Regions from separate parts of the Sphingobium sp. GW821-FHT02B05 genome, predicted to be linked through region 1. Evidence: riboswitches for the same ligand, from Rfam matches in the RefSeq annotation. Region 1 holds a riboswitch; the other holds the start of a gene.
What was found. Region 1 has a riboswitch for cobalamin ahead of AC07UX_RS03510 (TonB-dependent receptor). Riboswitches for the same ligand answer to the same signal wherever they lie in the genome.
Positions count from the first base shown of each region.

Region 1 (3,195 bases):
CGACCGGTCGACAGGTCGAAATCGCTCTGCGCGGCGCTGGTGGACACCAGCGCGCCGACCGGATCGGCGGCGGTCGCATATTGGCCATAGAGCGCAAGCGAGGGCACCGGATTATAGACCGCCCCCATGCGCCAGGTCACGGCATCGGGCGTCGCGGTGAAATTGTTGGCCGCGCTCACATAATCCGTCTTGGTGATTTCCGGCCGGTCGTAACGCAGCCCGCCGACCAGCGAAAATTGCTCGCTGAACTTCAAACGGTCTTCGGCAAAGACAGCATATTGGCGGATGCGGTTGGTGTAGCGCGGCCTGGTTGGCGCGCCGGGCTGATGGATGAACAGGCCCGGATCGGGATCGACCGCATCGACCAAGCGCGTCGCATTATTGCCGCTGTTGCTGACATTTTTGTAACTGATGCGATTGACGTCGAAGCCGACCACCAGAGTGTTGTCCAGTCCGCCTATGCCATGGTTCAGCGTGGCGGTGGTGCGGTTCCCGGTCTGCTTCTGGATGTGGTAGAGTTCCAAGAAACTGGATTGACGCACCTGCGCGGGATTGCTGTCCGTTGCTGGCACATAGGTGGCGCTTTCGGCGTTCTTCCAATATTTGTTAGCCCACAGGTGATAAAAGGTGCTGCGGATCGTCAGCGCATCCGACGGCGTCCATTCTACCTTCGCTTGGCTCCAGTTATCGCGGAAGCGCAGCCGGGCGTCGGCGACATTATAGTTGTTCCTGCGGATCGACCGGTCGAGCTTCCCGTTCACCAGCGGCACGCCGAACCATGTGCGCGGATTTTGCTCGCTATGATCATGGGACAGAGTGATGCTCATGTTCGCGGCAGGCTTCAGCCGAATCGCCCCGGCCAGCGCCACCGCATCGGCGTCGCCCCGCGCCATCCAGCCTTCGGACCGGCGGACGCTGGCATCCGCACGGAAAGCGATACCGTCCGTTACCGGGCCACCTGCACCGACCCCTATAGTGAAACTGTCATAGGAAGATATGCCCACGCGCCCGCTGACCTGCATGTCATCGGACGGCCGCTTGCGCACGACATTGACCGCGCCGCCAATCGCCCCCTCACCATATAGGACGGAGGCAGGGCCGCGCAGTATCTCCACGCTTTGCGCCATCCACGGGTCCGCCGGGAAGGTCAGCGTATTGTTATACATGCGCATCCCGTCATAGAGCGTCATGACCGAATTCTGCCCGGTGAAGCCGCGCGCAGACAGGCCGTACCCAAAGACGCCGGACGTGTTGACGATGCCCGTCGCCCGCGCTGCGGCATCCTGAATGGTCAGGTCGCCGCGCAGTCGGATGGCGTCGCCATCCAGCGTCTCGACACTGGACGGCATTTCCAGCGCGGTCAGGCCAAGGCGGCTGGCCCCCTCATTCTTCTGGTTGAGGCGCAGCGGATCGACCATGCCCGTCACGATGATCGCCGCATCGCCGCTATTCTCATCGGCGGGTTGGGCAAAGGCGCCGGGCGCAGCAAAAGAGAAGGCCGCAATCGCAGCCGGTGTGAACTTCAACATGATCTTCCCCCGTCGGCGTCGCACGACAATCGGGCGGGGGCGTGCCGTTCAAAAAACGGTCGGCAGCCGGCATCGGCCGGACGCCAGGGGCGACCGACACACAGCGTCCGATGCGGCCCCAGCCGCTCGTTCGTCGCTCAGACGGAGTATACCGTGCCGCGGCCATCCCCTGGACCAAGGCAAGAGCGACCAGACGCCGGCAGGTCTCCTGGCTCATGGGTCATCGCTTGATATACGGCCTTCCCAGGCCTCGCATGTTTCAGCGTCCGGCCCAGTGGCTGGCGGATCGGTCATGATGCCGTCCGCGCCTGTATATCGCGCTCGCCACTTACAGTTGCAGGGACAGCCTCGGATTTGGACGGCGCACGCCATCCGCACCGCGTTCCCATTTTAATCCCCGTCTCCGGGGAACCGACGCGATCTTTATCCTCCCAAATCCCAAAGGTTTCGAGCGGACGCGCTTGCTTATGATCTCAATTTTGCCAGGGCAAGCGATTTTGACATCTGCCCCACCAGAGGTGGATCGCCTCGAGCAGAATGATATTCCTACCTTACGCAAATAGACGGCAAGATTGCGCCTAGGAGTTTCTGGCTGCATCTTGGCAGTGGCTGGTTCTGGCTTTACCTGACAGCTAATGAAAAAGCCTGGAGCGACAACTTCGTCCCAACCCAAGGCGTTCGCTTTCGGTGAAACCGACCCTTCTTTGCCCTACAGGGGGCCATTTTCGATCCCCAGGTGCAGAAGAGAAGAGCATTCCGCGCTGCGACAAGGCCCATTAAAGGGTAGCGACCGAGCGTGAGAGATTTCTCTTTCACACCCACTCTGTATTTGAAGCGCCAGGTTTTGTCCCCAGCCTTCGATACATTCAGATATAAGCCATTGGGATCAGCCAGCTTGTAGTCGCTTCGACCGGCCTTGGCGTTCTTAACTTCAGTGATGGTAAGCGGCATGGGAATTTTACCCCCAAATCGGCGCGCTTTACCCCCAATTTTACCCCTAATTTCGCTAAACTGTCCTGATTCGTTATGAACTGTCCCGGTCTGTTATGGCCGAGTAACTCTTTGTATGTTAAGGAGTTATCCATACCATTTGACCCGATCTGGGTGCAATATGTGGTGGGCCCGGCAGGACTTGAACCCGCAACCTATCCGTTATGAGCGGACAGCTCTAACCAATTGAGCTACAGGCCCCACTTGCGCAGCCGATAGGCAGCATTAGGCCGCTTGGCAAGCCCGTGAATGCGCGGGAACCGCAGCAATGAATTGATCCAGGGTCGCAGCGGCCACATTCCGACGCGCCAGATGCGCCAACACCCCATCCCACCAGGCATAAAAGGCCGTTCGGTCGCTTTCGCTGCGAACATAGGGGGTATGCCCCGGTTCCAGTGTCGGCGAATGGAAGCTGAAGTTGAGAACCGGCACGCCCTCCTCGATCAGGGCGTCGATAGCGGCTATCGCCTCGTGAAGCGGCACCCCCTCCGGCGTCAGCGGAATGCGGCTGAGCATCCGTGCTCGCGACAGCGCACCTGCCAGCGGCCCCATTGCCTGCGCCGCACGATAAAGCCGCTCCCCGCCCCCGCGCAACAGGCCGGCAAAGGCGGTCGAGAGCGGCAGCTCGATCAGCGATCGGCTCGGCCCTGCCCAATAGGGCAGTTGCGGCAGGCCG
Region 1 covers NZ_JBWKVW010000001.1:684,617-687,811, reverse strand. Annotated here, with positions in the region: gene AC07UX_RS03510 (TonB-dependent receptor) at 1-1,529, opposite strand, end outside; cobalamin riboswitch at 1,711-1,960, opposite strand; gene AC07UX_RS03505 (Arm DNA-binding domain-containing protein) at 2,151-2,480, opposite strand; tRNA gene AC07UX_RS03500 (tRNA-Ile) at 2,644-2,720, opposite strand; gene AC07UX_RS03495 (polysaccharide deacetylase family protein) at 2,745-3,195, opposite strand, start outside.

Region 2 (3,195 bases), 1.2 Mb from region 1:
CGGCCAACGGTCATCAGAAGCGGACACGCACGCCGCCATAGGCAGCGCGGCCATAGGTGCCGTAACCATAGGCCGTCTGGTAATTCTCATCGGTCAGATTGTCGACGCGGCCATAGACTTCCAGATGCTCGCCCACGGGGAAGGATGCCCGGACGCCGGCCAGCGCATAGCCGTCCAGCCGGCGCGTGTTGGCCGCATTGTCGAAACTGTCGCCGACCATCGTGACGGTCGCCCCGGTCGCCAGGCCGAAGGGCCAGACATAATCGACCGACAGGCTCACCGCATTGGTGGCGCGGCGGGCCAGGCGATTGCCATAGGTGGCCGATCCTTCCGACCTGTCGCGCGCGTCGACATAGCTGTAGCTGCCGGTCACGGTCAGCGCGTCCACTGGCTTCAGCGCGATCGAGGCTTCCACGCCCTTGGCACGGGTGCGGTCCAGATTGGCGTAGCGGAACGTGTCGTTGTCGTAGTTGATCTGGTTGCGGGTATCGCGCTGGAATGCCGTGACCGACAGCACGGCCCGGTCACCGTCGAGGCGTTGGTCGAAGCCGATATCATAGCTTTTCGACCGTTCGGGGGTCAGCGCCGCATTGCCGCTCCAGCTATCGTAGAGCTGATAGAGCGATGGCGCCTTGAAGCCCTCGCCATAGCTCAGCCGCACATTGGTTGCGCCGCCATTGGGCGAATAATTGGCGTTCGCGCCAAAGGTGGTCGCGCCGCCGAACTGGCTATGATCGTCATGGCGCACGCCGCCGGTGACGGCCAGGCCCGTGAAGGGCTTCACGATCGCCAGTGCATAGACGCTGTCGATATTGATCTTGGCGCTGGTCGTGCCGAAGGCGTCATAATAATCATAGTCCGGCCGCTCATGCTCATAACCGAAGACCAGCCTGGCCTGATCGATGGGCGCATAGACGCCTTCATATTCGAAACGCAGATTGGTGCCGCTATAGCCATAATCGACCTCCGCGCCGCGCGCCGAATAATAGTCACGCTCGTTGCGCATCCAGGTGACGGCCGCCCGGTTGGTCAGCTTGCCGTCCAGCAGCGCGAGGTTGATGCCAGCATAGCCGACATATTGATCGGTAATGGCGACTTCAGGCGTGTCGGACAGCACATAGTCGGGCGCCGGGAAGCCATCCACGTCCAGATCTGCATGGATATAATAGCCGCGCAGGTCGAGGCTGAGATTGTCCGAGAAGGCCAGCTTCACCCGCGCATTGGCGGCGATATTCTCCGTGCCGTCCCGCTCGGTACCATTGGCGGCCGACGAAATGCCATCTGTGCGGAAATAGGCTGCGCCCACACCGCCCGACGCGATGCCGGCAGTCCCGGAAACGTCCGCCTTCGCGCTGAACGTGTCGCTATAGCCATATTCGGCCGATGCGTTGGCGCCGAAGCCTTCGGCCGGCACGCCGGTCATGATATTGACCACGCCGCCGATCGCCTGGCTGCCGTGTACCACCGAGTTGGAGCCGCGCAGCACTTCGATCCGGCGGATATTCCCGGTCAGCAGCGGGCCGAAATCATAGCCGTCGCCAATACCGCTGGGGTCGTTCACCTTCACCCCGTCGATCAGCACCAGAGTCTGCGTCGTTTCCGCACCGCGCAGCGACACGCCGGTCTGCGCGCCGACGGTACCGTTGCGGTTGAAACGCACGCCCGGCGTCGTCGCCAGCAGGTCCACTACGTCGATCGCCTGCCGCGTCTTGATCGTGTCCGCGTCGATGACCGTGATCGCCTGACCGACTTCGTCGCGCGACTGTGCGATACCCGCGGCGGTCACGACGATATCGTCGTCCGCCTGCGCAAAGGCCGGATTGGCAGCGACCAGAGCCACCAGCGAAAGTCCATATTTCAACATTGTCATTGCCCCTACAGCGTCAAAGCGACGGTGGCTGGGGCGTCCGCCCGAAAGCGGTCGGGCCTTTGGGGGGATGACGCCATATCCCGTCCGCGGCCCGATGCGGCCCCGGCCGCATGGCGTCGCTCGACGGAAAACCACCGTGCCCCGACCATCCCCTGGACCAAAGCAAGAGCGACCAAGCGCCGGCCGGTATCCTGGCTCGCGGGTCGTGGCACGATGCACGCCTTCCCGGATTGCTCCAGTGGCTGCCCCTTTTTTTTGGGGCCAGTGCATCGCGCTATCCGCTCACAGTTGCAGGGACAGCCGTGGATTAAGGCGCTTGTGACGCCCGCACCACATTCCCGATTAACCCGTTTCCGGGCACCGGCGCGATCATGTTGCAGGAAAGACATGCCTTCCCCACAGCGCGCGCCATAAGGGAAAGCCGGGACGCTGCCAAGCGCTCCTATGCTTGGCGGATGTCGCTGTGGCCCCGAAGCAACAGCGCATCGGACCGCGCCAATACGACCAGCGGCAATCCGGCAGCCTCGGCCCGCTCCGCCGCCAGCCGGGTGGGCGCGGATATGGTGACCAGCAACGGGCAATCGGCCAACACCGCCTTCTCCACCAGCTCATAGGAGCAGCGCGACGACAGCAGCGCAAAGCCGCCGTCCCAGTCCGCCGCCATCCGCGCCATTGCGCCGATCAGCTTGTCGAACGCATTGTGCCGCCCGACATCCTCCCGCGCCAGCCGGATCGCGCCGTCCGCCCCCACCCAGGCCGCCGCATGCGCCGCCCCGGTTGCGGTATTAAGCGGCTGATGATCGCGCAATGCCGCCAGTGCGCGAAAGATGGCGGCGCGGTCCGCCCGCGATGACGCTGTCACGCGCGGCAGCGGCCGGATCGCCTGCTCCAGATTCTCGATCCCGCACAGCCCGCAGGAGGAATCCGATGCGCGATGCCGAACCCGCTCCAGCAGCCCATCGGTCCGATGCGGCGGCAACGTCGCGCGGGCGATGATCCCCGCACCGGTATCATGCACGTCCACGTCCAGCAGCGTGTCGTCCCGGCTCACCAGCCGCTCGGCCAGGCTGAACCCCTGCACCAGATCCGCGATATCTCCGGGCGTCGCCATCAGCACGGCATAGCCCGCACCGTTATATTCGATCGCGACCGGCACTTCCTGCGCCAGCGGCCGGTCGATCGCCTGCGTCGCACCATCGGGCGTCAAACGATCGAATGTCAGGGAAGTGGCGGCAGGCTCATCCATCATCATGGCCTAGCGGTGGACGGCCCGTCGCTCAACCGGCGTCGCAATGGCCCGCTTCATCCACCGCGTTGAACTGCGC
Region 2 covers NZ_JBWKVW010000001.1:1,861,422-1,864,616, forward strand. Annotated here, with positions in the region: gene AC07UX_RS09310 (TonB-dependent receptor plug domain-containing protein) at 14-1,864, opposite strand; cobalamin riboswitch at 2,035-2,250, opposite strand; gene fdhD (formate dehydrogenase accessory sulfurtransferase FdhD) at 2,313-3,119, opposite strand; gene AC07UX_RS09320 (formate dehydrogenase subunit delta) at 3,148-3,195, opposite strand, start outside.
Region 2: another riboswitch for cobalamin. It lies ahead of AC07UX_RS09310 (TonB-dependent receptor plug domain-containing protein); the one in region 1 lies ahead of AC07UX_RS03510 (TonB-dependent receptor).